One region of the Leclercia sp. G3L genome, then DNA from elsewhere that is predicted to be linked to it. Evidence: predicted binding sites of a transcription regulator. Region 1 holds the regulator's gene; each other region holds the start of a gene.
What was found. The regulator CRP, encoded in region 1, controls carbon source genes, mostly activating them, when cyclic AMP is high. The targets are predictions, from matches to a motif close to ATGTGANNNNNNTCACAT.
Positions count from the first base shown of each region.

Region 2: a site for CRP is predicted at 2,207-2,224, ahead of mlc (sugar metabolism global transcriptional regulator Mlc). Genes of this name have one in related genera too.
Region 3: a site for CRP is predicted at 2,426-2,443, ahead of LRS40_RS06155 (PTS mannitol transporter subunit IICBA). Genes of this name have one in related genera too.
Region 4: a site for CRP is predicted at 2,375-2,392, ahead of bhsA (multiple stress resistance protein BhsA). Genes of this name have one in related genera too.

Region 1 covers NZ_CP088265.1:1,558,300-1,562,348, forward strand. Annotated here, with positions in the region: gene LRS40_RS08755 (YccS/YhfK family putative transporter) at 1-1,716, opposite strand, end outside; gene crp (cAMP-activated global transcriptional regulator CRP) at 1,773-2,405, opposite strand; gene LRS40_RS08765 (OsmC family protein) at 2,715-3,119, shown strand; gene LRS40_RS08770 (phosphoribulokinase) at 3,209-4,049, opposite strand, start outside.
Region 2 covers NZ_CP088265.1:3,854,643-3,858,691, reverse strand. Annotated here, with positions in the region: gene LRS40_RS19950 (MFS transporter) at 1-1,162, opposite strand, end outside; gene LRS40_RS19945 (LysR family transcriptional regulator) at 1,285-2,184, shown strand; gene mlc (sugar metabolism global transcriptional regulator Mlc) at 2,312-3,532, shown strand; gene bioD (dethiobiotin synthase) at 3,658-4,049, shown strand, end outside.
Region 3 covers NZ_CP088265.1:1,010,696-1,014,744, reverse strand. Annotated here, with positions in the region: gene mtlD (mannitol-1-phosphate 5-dehydrogenase) at 1-150, opposite strand, end outside; gene LRS40_RS06155 (PTS mannitol transporter subunit IICBA) at 259-2,172, opposite strand; gene LRS40_RS06150 (DUF3302 domain-containing protein) at 2,831-3,187, shown strand; gene LRS40_RS06145 (HlyD family secretion protein) at 3,190-4,049, shown strand, end outside.
Region 4 covers NZ_CP088265.1:4,131,818-4,135,866, reverse strand. Annotated here, with positions in the region: gene LRS40_RS21375 (NAD(P)/FAD-dependent oxidoreductase) at 1-366, shown strand, start outside; gene LRS40_RS21370 (glycine zipper 2TM domain-containing protein) at 564-1,103, shown strand; gene LRS40_RS21365 (TetR/AcrR family transcriptional regulator) at 1,585-2,220, opposite strand; gene bhsA (multiple stress resistance protein BhsA) at 2,461-2,718, shown strand; gene LRS40_RS21355 (L,D-transpeptidase family protein) at 2,796-3,749, opposite strand; gene mfd (transcription-repair coupling factor) at 3,902-4,049, opposite strand, start outside.

The sequences.
Region 1 (4,049 bases):
ATACGCCGAATTGAAGCCCGGCTCCTGCATCGCCTGGTTCAGAGAGTTGAACAGCGCGTTGTGCGCCTGATTGACCTTCATGCGTTGCCACGCCAGCGGCGTCGGCTGCGGATCGTCGCTGAGGATCAGGCGGATAGCCTCCTGATCCGCTTCCAGCGCGTCGTGGGCATTCTGCCGCAGAAGCCCGCTCTGCCACTGCGGCCATAGCCAGACCATCCCCCCGAAGGCGATCAGGCAGCCAATCAGGGTATCGGCCAGCCGGGCGACAATAAACTGCTCGCCGTTCAGGGTCAGCAGCTGCAGGGTGTACACCGCCGTGACCGTAAAGCCCACCGTCGCCCAGCCGTAGCTCTTGCGAATGATCAGGTAGCTTACCAGCGTCACCATCAACATCCCGGCAAGGGTGTAGCCTTCCGGGACGTGGAAGTGCAGGGTCACGCCGGCAATAATCAGCCCCGCCAGCGTGCCGGCCGCCCGGTGGAGAATACGCACCCGCGTCGCGCTATAGCCGTTTTGCGTCACCAGCAGCACTGTCATTAAGATCCAGTAGGGTTTCGGCAGGTGCAGCGCCACGCCCATCAGGCTGGCGATACTCAGCATCACGCTGATGCGCGCCGCGTTACGCAGGGCGGCAGACTTCAGCGACAGATAGCTTCTCAGAGCGGGGATCAGCGGCAGGCGTTTCTGCTTGTCCGCCATCAGGTCGCGCGGGTAGAGCGGGCGCTGGGTGCGCAGCACGCGGGCAATACGGCTGAAGTGCCAGGCGCAGAACTGACCCACCGGGTTATCCGGGTGCTGGCGGGCAATTTTCTCCAGGGCGCCGAGCTGCTTGTCCATGGTGAAGCGGGTGGGGTAGCGATGATAGAGAATGTCGTCAGCCAGCACCCGCAGGCGTGCCGCAACGGTCTGCGCGTTCCAGCGGATCACCGCTTCAGCGTGACTGCGCTCCACCAGCTTCTGCACCTCCTTCGGGTGATGCAGGCTGACGGAGATGTGCTCCTGTAGATCCAGCCCCACCTGGAAGGTGCGCAGCAGGCGTTTGTATTCATGATTCCTGTTGGCCGCCAGCATATGCAGCTGTTGGTAACAGAGGCTGATCAGGTCCACTACCTTCTGCTGGCGGGCCAGCAGCGGGGGCAACGATTTTTCAGGGTCGGTGTGCTGCGTCAGCAGGGTGTATTTTGCTTCGCAATAATCCGCCAGCTGTTGATAGAGCATGCTCAGCGACTCACGCAGCGGCTGTTCACGCCACATCCAGAACCAGAACCAGTTAAACAGCCCGTACCAGAGGGTGCCCAGCGTATAGAGGAGTAGCGGTTCCCAGACCGGCATATTCCCCGCCAGGCTCAGGGTAAAGATGGCCGCAATCAGCGAGGCGGGCAGCAGTCGCGCATGCAGGGCGCTGATCTCAGCCGTGACCCCTAGCGTCATCGCCAGCACGGTCAGAATCAGAGGCAGCGGAATATCCCGCGCCAGCAGCAGCTGTACGGCCAGGCTACAGCCCGCGAACAGGCAGCCGCCAATAGTCAGACGTTTAAAGAAGCGCTTATGTGGCGTGCCCAGACCGGCAATGTTGCAGCAGGCAGGAACGAGAGAGAAGAGCAGGCCGTGTTGCAGATGACCGAAGATCAGACCCACAGCCACAGGGAGACACAACACCAGGGTTTGCCGCAGTGCGTAGTTAACTTCCGGGTGATAAATGAGCCTGCGCCACATGGGGATAGAGACAAAAACGGCGTGTCATCGTGCGATGCCACGCCGTTTTAGCGGAATTAACGTGTTCCGTAAACCACGATGGTTTTACCGTGGGCGGAAATCAGGTTTTGATCTTCCAGCATTTTCAGGATACGACCCACTGTCTCACGAGAACATCCGACGATCTGACCAATTTCCTGACGGGTAATTTTAATTTGCATACCGTCCGGGTGGGTCATAGCGTCTGGCTGTTTCGCCAGGTTCAGCAGGGTCTGGGCAATACGGCCCGTTACGTCGAGGAAGGCGAGGTTACCCACTTTCTCGGACGTGACCTGCAGACGGCGAGCCATCTGCGAAGAGAGGCGCATCAGGATATCCGGATTCACCTGGATCAGCTGGCGGAATTTCTTATAAGAGATCTCAGCCACTTCACAGGCCGTTTTTGCACGAACCCAGGCGCTACGCTCCTGACCTTCTTCAAACAGGCCCAGTTCGCCGATAAAGTCTCCCTGATTCAGGTAAGAGAGGATCATCTCTTTGCCTTCTTCATCTTTGATCAGCACTGCCACTGAGCCTTTGACGATGTAGTACAACGTTTCCGCTTTTTCACCCTGGTGAATCAGCGTGCTCTTCGATGGGTACTTATGAATATGGCAATGAGACAAGAACCATTCGAGAGTCGGGTCTGTTTGCGGTTTGCCAAGCACCATGCGCTGTTATCCTCTGTTATAAGCTGTCTCCAGAGTCTGGCTATGTACCTGTACTCTGGGGTTGCAATCGAATTCTTCCCCCTGCCTGGGGTCTGGCTGGCACAATAATTAGCAGCCTGTAATGTGTGATGTCCTCTGCATACATGTGTAACGTCAATGTATTACTGTAGCATCTCGACTGTTTTAGCATAGCTTTTGCCGCGTGTCTCCTGGTGTCTCGCTTCAGCTTGATGCAGGTCGACTTCCGTTGTCAGAATTGTTACTGGCGCGTAATCTGTCAGGAAAAATGCAATCCTGGAGTTAATAAAAATGCAAGCACGTGTGAAATGGGTTGAAGGGCTAACGTTCCTCGGTGAGTCGGCTTCCGGGCACCAGATTTTGATGGACGGTAACTCCGGCGATAAAGCGCCAAGTCCGATGGAAGTGGTCCTGATGGCGGCAGGAGGATGCAGCGCGATCGACGTGGTGTCGATCCTGCAAAAAGGGCGTCACGATGTGACCGACTGTGAAGTGAAACTGACCTCAGAGCGTCGTGAAGAGGCGCCGCGCCTGTTCACCCATATCAACCTTCACTTCGTGGTCACCGGCAAAGCGCTGAAAGACGCGGCGGTATCCCGCGCGGTCGATCTTTCTGCGGAGAAGTACTGCTCCGTGGCGCTGATGCTGGAGAAAGCGGTAAATATTACCCACTCGTATGAAGTGATCGAGGCGTAAGCCTTGCTAAAACGCCGGGCGGCACTTCGTTTGCCCGGCCTACAGAGCCCGTAGGCCCGGTAAGCGTAGCGCCACCGGGCAACAAGGCTTCAATCGATTTTCTTGCCTTCCATCAACCGCTGCACCAGCGGCATCATGATTAACTCCATCGCCAGCCCCATCTTCCCGCCCGGAACCACCAGCGTATTGATATGCGAAATAAACGAACCCTGTAGCATCGCCAGCAGCCAGGGGTAATCGATATTGTCCAGATTGCGGAAATGGATCACCACGAAGCTCTCGTCCAGGGACGGGATAGCCTTGGCGGCAAAGGGGTTCGAGGTGTCTACGGTCGGAACGCGCTGGAAGTTAATGTGGGTGCGGGAAAACTGTGGCGTCAGGAAGTTAATGTAATCTTCCATTGAGCGCACCACGGAGTCCATCACCGCCTCGCGGGAATGACCGCGCTCGCTGGTATCCCGCGTCAGCTTCTGGATCCACTCCAGGTTAACAATCGGCACCACGCCCACCAGCAGATCGACATGGCGCGCCACGTCGTGTTGCGGCGTGACCACCCCGCCATGCAGGCCTTCATAAAACAGCACGTCGGTGGGTTCCGGCAGCGGCTGCCAGGGTGTGAAAGTGCCCGGCACCTGGTTCCAGGGCACCGCTTCGTCATAGGTGTGCAGGTATTTGCGCGCCTGACCGGTGCCGCTTCGCCCGTATTCAGCGAAGGTTTGCTCCAGCAGGCCAAAGTCGTTGGCATCCGGGCCAAAGTAGCTGATGTGTTTGCCGAGATCGCGGGCCTTGCGGATCGCCATATCCATTTCAGGGCGGGTAAAGCGGTGAAAACTGTCGCCTTCCACTTCCGCGGCGCGCAGATGCAGCTGCGAGAAGATCTTACGAAAGGCGAGGCTGGTGGTAGTGGTACCCGCACCACTCGACCCTGTA
Region 2 (4,049 bases), 2.3 Mb from region 1:
GATGCCAGAACACGCCGCCCAGCGTCCCGGCAATGCTGGAGCCCAGGTAGTAGCTAAAGAGATACAGCGACGAGGCCTGGCCTTTGGCGCGGCGCGCGCGCGGGCCAATCCAGCTGCTGGCGACCGAGTGGGCGGCGAAAAAGCCGGCAGAGAAGAGCAGCATCCCGGCGAAAATCACCCACAGATTGGCGAGGAGGGTTAACAGCACCCCGGCCAGCATGATGCCTGTCGACGCCAGCATCACCGGACCGCGGCCAAAACGAGTGGTCATCGCCCCGGCTTTCGGTGAGCTCCAGGTGCCGGTCAGGTAGGCCACCGACAGCAGGCCAACCAGGGCCTGACTCAGGTGCCAGGGGGCGAGCATCAGCCGGTAGCCAATGTAGTTAAACAGGGTGACGAACGAGCCCATCAGCAAGAATCCGGTGAGGAACAGCAGGGGCAGGCCCCGATCGCGCCAGTGCAGACGGAAGTTAATCAACAGCGTTTTTGGCCGCAAGGCCGTAGGACGAAAGTGGCGCGACTCCGGAAGGATTTTCCAGAACATCAGCGCTGACGCCAGCGCAAAACAGCCGATCGCCGCCAGCGCAATCCGCCAGCTGAAGAAGTCGGTAAAGACCCCGCTGAGCAGCCGTCCGCTCATCCCGCCGATGGAGTTACCGCTGATGTAGAGCCCCATCGAGAAGGCGACAAAGCTGGGGTGGATCTCCTCGCTGAGGTAGGTCATGCCTACCGCCGCCACGCCGCTGAGAGAAAGGCCGATCAGCGCACGCATGATGAGTATCCCGTGCCAGCTGGTCATCATCGTCGACAACAGGGTACAGACCGAGGCCAGCAGCAGGGCGGTAACCATTACCGGTTTACGCCCGATGGCATCCGACAGCGGGCCGGTAAAGAGCAAGCCGACCGCCAGCATCCCGGTGGAAATGGAGAGCGAAATACTGCTGCTGGCGGGCGTCACGCCAAACTCCTGCGCCAGCACCGGCAGGATCGGCTGCACGCAGTAGAGCAGGGCGAAGGTCGCCAGTCCGGCGGAGAAGAGCGCCAGGGTGACGCGCATAAACTGCGGGGTGCCGCGTTTGATTAACTGCACCGGGCGCGATTTGGCCGGTAAGAGATCGATATCATCTGTCGGGGCGATATCAGCCGTTGTTGTACGACTCACGTAAGTTCCTTGCTTCAACATCCCCGTGATTTCTGGTGACGGGTATGACCACAGGGATCAGGGTAGGAAAATGTAAATATTCTGTCTAATATATTAATAATCTCAAATGATACGTTAAAAATATGAATATTGAACTGCGTCATCTGCGCTACTTTGTGGCCGTCGCGGAGGAGCTGCATTTTGGTCGTGCGGCGGCGCGGCTGAATATCTCCCAGCCGCCGCTGAGCCAGCAAATTCAGGCCCTGGAGCTTCAGGTGGGGGCCCGTCTGCTGGCGCGCACCAACCGCAGCGTGGCGCTGACGGCGGCAGGACGCCAGTTTCTGGCGGACAGTCGGCAGATCCTGAGCCAGGTGGATGAGGCGGCAGCCCGGGCGGAACGCCTGCATCATGGCGAAACCGGGGAGTTGCGCCTCGGGTTTACCTCTTCCGCGCCCTTTATTCGCGCCATCTCGCAAACCCTGTCGTCGTTTCGCCGCCTCTCCCCGGATGTGCATATCCAGACCCGGGAGATCAACACCCGGGAGCAGATCGTCCCGCTGAGCGAAGGCTCGCTCGACCTCGGCCTGATGCGAAATACCCAGCTGCCGGATACCCTGGCGTGGCAGCGGGTGCTGCGCGAGCCGCTGCTGGCGATGATCCACCGGGATCACCCTCTGGCGGCAAAGCCTGTGGTTTCGCTTGCGGAGCTGGCCCATGAGCCGTTTGTCTTTTTCGACCCGCATGTCGGCACCGGCCTGTATGACGACATCCTGGGGCTGCTGCGCCGCTACGGGGTTACCCCGGTCATCACCCAGGAGGTGGGCGAGGCGATGACCATTATCGGACTGGTGGCGGCGGGGCTGGGCGTGTCGATCCTGCCCGCCTCGTTCAAGCGCCTTCAGCTGAATGAAATGCGTTGGGTGGCGATAGCCGAACCGGATGCGGTGTCGGAGATGTGGCTGGTGTGGTCGAAACATCATGAGCTCAGCGCGGCGGCACAACGTTTCAAAAATCTACTGATTAATGCCCCTTCCGGCGGCTAAGCCGCAAAAAAGGCGGGCAAAAATGTGCTGTAAATCACAAGGCTAAGTAAAAATTTGACGATTACTGTAGAAGTGCTTCACCATAGCCCACAGTTTATTTCGAAGCTCGAAAATAAGGGAGTACGTGGTGGTTGCTGATAGTCAGCCTGGGCATATCGATCAGATTAAGCAGACCAATGCGGGTGCAGTATATCGCCTGATTGATCAGCTTGGGCCGGTCTCGCGCATCGATCTTTCCCGCCTTGCGCAACTGGCACCTGCCAGTATCACCAAGATCGTACGAGAAATGCTCGAAGCGCATCTGGTGCAGGAGACGGAAATTCAGGAGCCGGGCAGCCGCGGCCGTCCGGCAGTAGGTCTGGTGGTGGAAACCGAAGCCTGGCACTACCTCTCGTTGCGTATCAGCCGGGGTGAAATCTACCTGGCGCTGCGCGATCTCAGCAGCAAGCTGGTGGTGGAAGAGCAACTGCCGCTTGAGCTGAAAGCCGAGCTGCCGCTGGAGGTACGGATCACCGCGCTTATCGATCAATTCTTTATTCATCACCAGCAGAAGCTGGAGCGTCTGACCGCCATCGCCATTACCATGCCAGGCATCATTGATACCGAAAACGGTATTGTCCACCGGATGCCGTTCTATGATGACGTCAAAGAGATGCCGCTGGGAGAGGTGCTGAAAAACCACACCGGCGTGCCGGTCTATATTCAGCATGACATCAGCGCCTGGACGATGGCCGAGGCGCTGTTCGGCGCCTCACGCGGGGCGCGGGACGTGATTCAGGTGGTGATCGACCACAACGTGGGGGCCGGGGTGATTACCGATGGCCGTCTGCTGCACGCCGGCAGCAGCAGCCTGGTAGAGATTGGTCATACCCAGGTCGATCCCTATGGTAAACGCTGCTACTGCGGCAATCATGGGTGTCTGGAGACCATTGCCAGCGTCGACAGCGTGCTGGAGCTGGCCCAGCTCCGCCTCGGCCAGTCGATGAGCTCGTCGCTGCACGGGCAGCCTTTGACGGTGGCGTCGCTTTGCGCGGCTGCCCAGCAGGGCGATCTACTGGCTAAAGATATCATTACCGGCGTCGGCACCAACGTCGGGCGCATTATTGCCATTATGGTTAACCTCTTTAACCCGCAAAAGATCCTCATCGGCTCGCCCCTGAGCCAGGCGGCAGAGGTTCTCTTCCCGGCCATCGCCGACTCCATCCGCCAGCAATCCCTGCCAGCCTACAGTAGGCATATCGTGGTGGAGAGCACCCAGTTTACCAATCAGGGCACGATGGCCGGTGCCGCGCTGGTAAAAGATGCGATGTATAACGGTTCACTGCTGATCCGTCTGCTACAGGGTTAACCGTTTCTTACAGACTTACTAAAAATTGCGCTATCTCAAACTGAGCGGATAGCGCATGCCTTAGACTTCCCCCACTGAATTATTTCCTTGATTTATATTTCCAAAGCATAACGGTGGAGTGAGTGATGCTTAAGCGTTTCTTTGTAACGGGTACTGATACTTCTGTCGGTAAGACGGTGGTGTCCCGCGCCTTGCTGCAAGCCCTGATGGCAAGCGGCAAGAGCGTTGCAGGGTACAAACCGGTAGCAAAAGGGAGTAAAGAGACGCCAGAGGGATTGCGCAATAAAGATGCGCTGGTGTTACAAAGCGTCTCCTCGATTGAATTGCCCTATCATGCGGTAAACCCCATCGCCCTCAGCGAAGATGAGAGCAGCGTGGCGCACAGCGTGGCGCACAGCGGGCGGGTCAATTACAGCCTGTTGTCGGACGGGCTCGCCAGCCTGAGCGAGCAGGTCGATCATGTGGTGGTGGAAGGGACCGGCGGCTGGCGTAGCCTGATGAATGATTTGCGTCCGTT
Region 3 (4,049 bases), 550 kb from region 1:
CACATGCACCTGATAGCTATGACGGGCATTCAGGGCATCCAGTACCGTCTGATTCACATCTGCGAATGTCAGCGTAATGCCCGCGTCTGCCAGCAGTTTGCCGATAAAGCCACGACCGATATTACCTGCGCCGAAATGTAATGCTTTCATTGTATTAACCTTCATCAATGTTGTTACCCGAGAGGGCTGGGGTGAGGAACCACGCGAATTTCCCCTCACCCTAGCCCTCTCCCCAACGGGGAGAGGGAAGGGAAAGACTTACTTGTTCAACAGCGCCAGGACTTCTTCGACGCTGGTGGTGTTTGCCAGACGTTCGATAACGGTTTCATCGTCCAGAGCATTGGTCAGGCTGGTAATCACCTGGATGTGCTCGTTGTTACGGGCCGCGATACCAATCACCAGGCGGGCAATGTCATCTTCTTCTTCACCGAAGCGCACGCCTGCCGGGTACTGACAGAACACTACGCCGGTTTTCAGAACGCGATCTTTCGCTTCTACCGTACCGTGCGGCACCGCAATGGATTCGCCCAGGTAGGTCGGGGTCAGTTTTTCACGTTCCAGCATCGCTTCAACATATTCCGGCTGCACGTAGCCGCCTTTTACCAGCTGCTCGCCGGCAAAGCGAATCGCTTCTTCTTTGTGGCTCGCGGTACGGCCAAGGAAGATGTTCTCCGCACCCAGTCGGAACAGGTGGCTGTTGCTCTCGTCAAAGCTGTCCTGCAGGCTGGTACGTACTTTAACTTCGTTGTCTTCATGACGCTGCGCCGCCACCAGACGTTCGGTCAGGCTGGTATACAGGCCGCTGTCCAGGAAGTTGGTCAGCGAAATGTGCTGCGCCTGCGGAACCTGACGCATCGCACGCTCGGTCAGGTCGCGGTGGGTGATGACCAGGTCAACATCTGGCGGCAGGCTGTTAATCGCGCTATTAGTCACGGAGATCTGAGACAGACCGGCATCCGCCACTTTCTTACGCAGTACGCCCGCACCCATGGCGCTTGAACCCATACCGGCGTCGCAGGCAACGATGATTTTACGTACGTGGCTCAGGTCGTTAGAGACATCGCCCGCAGCCAGTGGCGTTGCAGCAACACCTTTAGACTGAGATTTCATGTCCTGCATACGACGGGTTGCCGCTTCGATATCGTCTTCTTCTTTCACTTTGCTGGTTTTCAGCAGGATAGCCGACACGACGAAGGAGACCGCCATGGCCGCACAGATAGCGGCGATGTTAGCGAAGTAGGCGCCTTTCGGGGTCATCGCCAGTACCGCCAGGATAGAACCCGGGGAAGCAGGGGAGACCAGACCACCGCCCAGCACGCTCAGGGTGAACACGCCAGTCATACCGCCAAGGATAACGGCCAGGATCAGACGTGGGTTCATCAGCACGTACGGGAAGTAAATTTCGTGAATACCACCGAGGAAGTGGATGATAGCCGCACCGCCAGCAGACTGCTTCGCGCTGCCGCGACCAAAGAACATATACGCCAGCAGGACGCCCATGCCCGGACCCGGGTTAGCTTCAATCAGGAAGAAGATAGATTTGCCGAGGTCATGAGACTGCTGAATACCCAGCGGTGAGAAGATACCGTGGTTGATGGCGTTGTTGAGGAACAGGATTTTCGCCGGTTCAACAAAGATGGACGCCAGCGGCAGCATGTCGTGGGCAACCATGAAGTTAACGCCCGCCGCCAGAAGTTTGGAGAGCACTTCAACTGCCGGGCCAATGCCGAGGAACGCCAGAATCGCCAGGATCATGCCGATGATGCCGGCAGAGAAGTTGTTCACCAGCATTTCGAAGCCGGATTTGATTTTGCCATCAACCCAGACGTCGAACTTCTTAATCGCCCAGCCGCCCAGAGGACCGGCAATCATGGCACCGAGGAACATTGGCATATCCGCGCCGACGATCACGCCCATGGTGGTAATCGCACCGACCACGCCACCGCGGTCCCCACCTACCAGACGACCACCGGTATAACCGATGAGCAGCGGCAGCAGATAGGTAATCATTGGGCCAACAAGTTTCGCCAGCGTTTCGTTAGGCAACCACCCTGTCGGAATAAATAACGCGGTGATGATACCCCACGCGATAAACGCGCCGATATTTGGCATCACCATGTTGCTGAGGAATCGACCAAAGCTTTGTACTTTGATCTTAAAATCGGATGACATAAAACACCCCTTCTTCTGTTTACGCAGGCCTTAAGCCCGAGGTTTGTTGTTAATGCGGTGGCAGAGGTTGCCCAGCCCTGTTCTGATGCGTGAAATTTGGCACTTAATACTTTAACTGTCCAGACAGGCAAAAATTGTGTGATCTCAGTCACGTAAATGTAGGGGGTGTGGTGAGGAATGAAGTGACATATGTCACAAAATTGAAGTGTAAAAAAAATACAATGACCGCAAAAGCGGCAGTTTGACCCCTAAAATGTGAATTAAATCACATTTCATTGTCGGCGATTTGTTTCTGTAGTGTGATCAAATCCACAAAAAATTTTTATGCAGAATTCTCTGGATGCGATCGCCGGCAACATCTGTTTAACCGAACGACGCCAGGATGTAAGTAAGCAACACTTATCGTTAAAAAAAGAGTCCTGAAATATGGTATGGCGAAAAGCGCTAAGCTGGATTAAGCTCATACTGTAAACTTAAGTCTATTATTATTCAGGATATATTTTGTCACGCTTCTAAACTTGCATGGAGATATAAGAAAAAATCATACTCCCCGGCTCTGAAATAATAAGTACATATTCGTGTACTTATTCATGAATTAATGTGGCTGCTTACCATTTAATTATTTTAATGAGTTTACGATTTATTTAGTGAGGCAAATATGTTTCTCAACTATTTTGCGCTGGGTGTGTTGATTTTTGTCTTCGTGGTTCTTTTTTATGGAATCATCGCTATTCATGACATTCCATATAACATGGCCAAAAAGCGCAACCATCCCCATGCCGATGCTATTCATACGGCGGGGTGGATTAGCCTGTTTACGCTCCATGCCATTTGGCCGTTTCTGTGGATCTGGGCAACGCTCTACCAGCCAGAGCGCGGCTGGGGGATGCAGAACCATATTCAGCCGCCAGACCGCAGCCCCGACGTGGCTGCGCTGGCAAGACGCGTAGCCGAGCTGGAACAAAAACTGGCCGCGGTGCCCCCTGTGGCTGATAAGAACACCTCGGAGCAATAATCATGGATCTGTTGATCGTATTGACCTATGTCGCGTTTGCGTGGGCCATCTTTAAAATATTTCGTATTCCGGTAAACCAATGGACGCTGGCGACTGCGACACTGGGCGGGGTATTTCTCGTGGCCGGTCTCATTTTATTAATGAACTATAACCACCCGTATACGTACACGGCGCAGAAAGCGGTTATCTCAATACCGATTACGCCGCAGGTGACGGGTGTGGTAAGTGAAGTGACGGATAAAAATAACCAGCTCATTAAAAAAGGTGAGGTGTTATTTAAAATCGATCCGGGCAGGTATAAAGCGCGTGTTGATCGTCTGCAGGCTGACCTGGTCACCGCGACGCATAATATCGATGTTCTGAAAGCACAGCTGACGGAAGCACAATCGAATACCACCCGCGTCTCTGCCGAGCGCGATCGTCTGTTCAAAGACTATCAGCGTTATTTAAAAGGCAGCCAGGCGAAGGTGAATCCGTTCTCTGAAAGCGATATCGATAACGCGCGGCAAAACTACCTGGCACAGGACGCCATGGTTAAAGCCTCAGTGGCGGAGCAGACCCAGATCCAGAGCCAGTTAGACAGTATGTCTAACGGGGAGCAGTCGCAGATCGCCTCCCTGCGCGCCCAGCTAGCAGAAGCGCAATACAATCTGGATCAGACCATTATTCGTGCGCCCAGCAATGGCTATATCACCCAGGTATTGATTCGTCCGGGCACCTACGCCGCGTCTCTGCCGCTGCGTCCGGTGATGGTGTTTATTCCTGAACAGAAACGGATGATCGTGGCGCAGTTCCGCCAGAACTCGTTACTGCGTCTGAAGCCGGGCGATGAAGCGGAAGTGGTGTTCAGCGCGCTGCCGGG
Region 4 (4,049 bases), 2.3 Mb from region 1:
GGCGACTGCGCCTCTTGCGCCCGCCCGGAAGGTGAATTCGTACCACCGCGCGCTCAGGCCGCTCACCAGATGGCCAGCCTGGCGCTGCATAATATTCTGGCGCAGGCGAAAGGAAAGACCCTGAAGAACTATGTCTATAAAGACCATGGTTCTCTGGTGTCGCTCTCTAACTTCTCTACCGTCGGCAGCCTGATGGGCAACCTGATGCGTGGCTCGATGATGGTGGAAGGGCGTATTGCGCGCTTCGTCTACATCTCGCTGTACCGTATGCACCAGGTTGCGCTGCACGGTTACTTCAAAACCGGGCTAATGATGGTGGTAGGCAGCATCAACCGCGTGATCCGACCGCGACTGAAACTGCACTAAGACCCGCGCCCCTCCGCACTCGCCGGAGGGGCTTTTTCAGCATATCCTTCTGTGAATCGCGCTCTGACGGACTAAGAGTCCTCCTAAACACGTCTGTTTTGCGTTTATCGCCACATTTTTAATCCTTTCTCTGATTTGCGAACACGCCGCTTTAGTTGCAGAATTGTTACCAATAGCAATAAAAAGGAGGTTGTCCCATGAATAAATCCATGGTGGCAGGTATAGGGATTGGCGTGGTTGCCGCGTTAGGCGTGGCGGCAGTTGCCAGTCTGAATGTCTTTGAACGTGGCCCACAATACGCGCAGGTGGTTTCGGCGACACCGATTAAAGAGACGGTGAAAACACCGCGTCAGGAGTGCCATAACGTGACCGTGACGCATCGTCGTCCGGTGCAGGATGAAAACCGCATTGCCGGTTCCGTGCTTGGTGCGGTGGCAGGCGGCGTGATTGGTCATCAATTTGGTGGCGGGCGCGGTAAAGATGTTGCCACGGTCGTGGGCGCGCTGGGCGGTGGTTATGCCGGCAATCAGGCGCAGGGAGCCCTGCAGGAGCGCGACACCTACACCTCCACGCAGCAGCGTTGTAAAACGGTGTATGACAAATCAGAAAAAATGCTCGGCTACGATGTGACATACAAAATTGGCGATCAGCAGGGCAAGATCCGGATGGATAAAGATCCCGGCACGCAAATCCCCCTCAACAGCGATGGTCAGCTGGTACTGAATAACAAAGCATAAAAAAATCTGTTCTCTGCATTTAGTTCCCCATTCGCTCAGGCTGGGGAGCTTTTTTTGACCATAAAAAAAGACCTTAAAGCCCGCATCGTTCGCGTCGGGATTAAGGTCTTCTCAGGGATACAGCGGGGTAACAGTGGTTACAGGTCAAATTCGTGATACTGGCGGAGTAACATAAATCCTGTTATCAGTACGGAAAGGAAAGCAAATAAAACTGACCCACCACATAAAACCCAGAGACCGAATAACAATGTAATGACTATTAACACCTTAAAAAATGGTAATAGCAAAATCATTTTATTCTCCTTCTGAATGTGAATAGCCAGAACAGCTCCGTTATGACTCATACGCCTAATCATTAGCACATCAATAATTACTCGTTAAGGATAGCAAGCGGCAGAGAGGTGGTGATAGTTTTTACCTATCTTTAAACAGATTTGTCTGAAAGTGGCGGGGAGAGCAGGGCGGTTTACCGCCCTGCTGGTCAGGCTTTAAGGAGCTCAGGCCACAGGCGCAGGGTGATTTGCGTGATGGTCTGCAGTTTTTCCAGGCTGGCGCCTTCCCGGGCGCTGATAGACATCCCCTGCAAAATGCAGCTCAGATACTGGGCAAGTTTTTGCGGATCGCATTGGGCGGGGATCTCACCGCGCTGCTGACGCTGCTCTAAGAACCGGCATAGCGTCTCTTCCTGCATCGCATGGCGAGATTTGACCGTATGGGCGATCTCTTCTGACGATGCCGCCAGCGTCGCTGAAGTGTTAATCATAAAACAGCCCGCAGGCGTGTCTTTGCTGGTAAAGCAGGTCGCCACCGCAGTGAAGTAATCTTCCAGCGCCTCTTCAACACGCTTCTCTTCGCAGAACAGCTGTGCTTCATGGCGGGCGGCGAAGCGGCTGATATAGCGATCCAGCACCGCACGGAACAGCCCCTCTTTATTGGTAAATTCTGCATACAGCGTAGGGGCTTTGGCCCCGGTTGCTGCGACCAGATCGGCCAGCGATGTGGCTTCATACCCATGCTGCCAGAACAGCGTCATGGCCTTATCCAGCGCCGCGTCCCTGTCGAACACTTTTGGTCGGCCACGGCTTTTTTTAGCGCAACGCGTGTCATCGGTTGTCATGAGCCGTTGTACCTCTGTTGGTTTGTTGAACGACCATTATAAAAATAATCCCGGTTTGCAGCCAGCGCTGAATTCATAAAATTATTTTCATCATATCAATATGAATTTTAAAGATTTTAAATTTATTTTAACGATCGTTATAAAAAGAATTTGACCGTGATGCAGATCACATTTATCATTTAGTTATCGATCGTTAAGTTAATGCTTACGACCACCTGTCACTTGCATAAGGTTCATAAAATGAAAAACGTAAAAACGCTCATCGCCGCTGCTGTACTCAGCTCACTCTCGTTTGCCAGCTTCGCCGCTGTACAGGTTCAGTCTACCCCTGCCGATCAACAAAAAGTGGGCACTATCGCCGCAAATGGTGGGACTAACCTGGGTTCTCTGGAAAGCCAGCTAGCGCAAAAAGCGGACGAAATGGGTGCAAAATCTTTCCGTATCACTTCCGTTAGCGGCCCGAACACCCTGCACGGTACTGCGGTGATCTACAAATAAGCATGGCTTAACCCTCATTAATGCCACTGCGAAAAAAAACGCTCTGCTATTGCAGAGCGTTTTTTTATCGTTTCGGCTTACAACGTCTGGGCTTCAGGATGACGGGTAACGTCCACCGGCATGCCGGAGCGGGCTTCCATCGCGCGCTCCATCACTGCTTCGTCTGAGCTGGCTTTAAAGCCCTGCTGGGCGGCATTCAACACAATCGGCAGGGTCTGAGGATCGTCATTCAGCTGCTTCGACAGCGGTTGATGCACCTCCACCAGCCGCACGCCACCGGGCTCCTCTGACACCTTGATCGGCGTATTCAGGATATTCACTTTGGTGCCGGGCTGGATGACGCGGAACAGCGTCTCGATGTCATTGTCACGCAGGCGAATACAGCCGGAGCTGACGCGCATGCCGATGCCAAAATCGGCGTTGGTGCCGTGTAGCAGGTAGACCCCACCGTAGGCCGCAAGGCGGATCGCATGATGCCCCATCGGGTTTTCCGGTCCGGCGGGCACCACCGCAGGCAGATCGATGCCCTGAGCTTTATAACGGGCGCGAATATTGGCGGTTGGCGTCCATGTGGGGTTGGCGCGCTTATCTGACACCGTGGTCACCATGGTTGGCGTCAGGGTATCACCGCCCAACTGACCAATGCCGATCGGATAGACCGTGACCTCATTTTTTCCCGGCGGGTAATAGTAAAGACGCAGCTCGGCCAGGTTAATGACAATCCCTTCCCGCGGCGCATCGGGGAGCAGGGTCTGTAGCGGGATGGTCAGCACGCTGCCCGCGCGGGGAACGTAGGGATCCACGCCGGGATTGGCCTGCAGTAGCGCCAGAAAGCCGACGTTATATTTTTTGGCAATTGCTTCCAGCGAGCCGCCGTCATTTTCCACGACGTGAAAGCGGTTCTCGCCCACGAGACGGCTGCCCGGCGGGGGAAGGGGCCAGGTATTGGCCCGGGCAGGTAGGGCAAGCGCCAGGGTAGCGAGCAGCGCAACCAACGATATCCAACGGGTAAAACGCGAAGTCGTCATCATCACCAGAATCCATAGCAATAAAGATTATTATTATCTGAAAGTTAATTGATAATTATGGCGAATGGACGTGTCGGGAAATCCAGGTGTATTGCAAAGAGTTGTAAATTAACGGGGAACGAGGCCGGGCGATTGCAGGACCGCCCGGCGGTGGGTCAGGCGACGGCGTTCTCTTCGAGCTGTCGCATAAAGTTACGAACCCAGTCCATGCGGGTTTTCCGTTCCGCCAGATCCTGGGTGAATTTCAGACGCGTTGGACCGTCCAGACGGTAGTGCTGAGGCTGTTTCTGCAGCAGACCAATC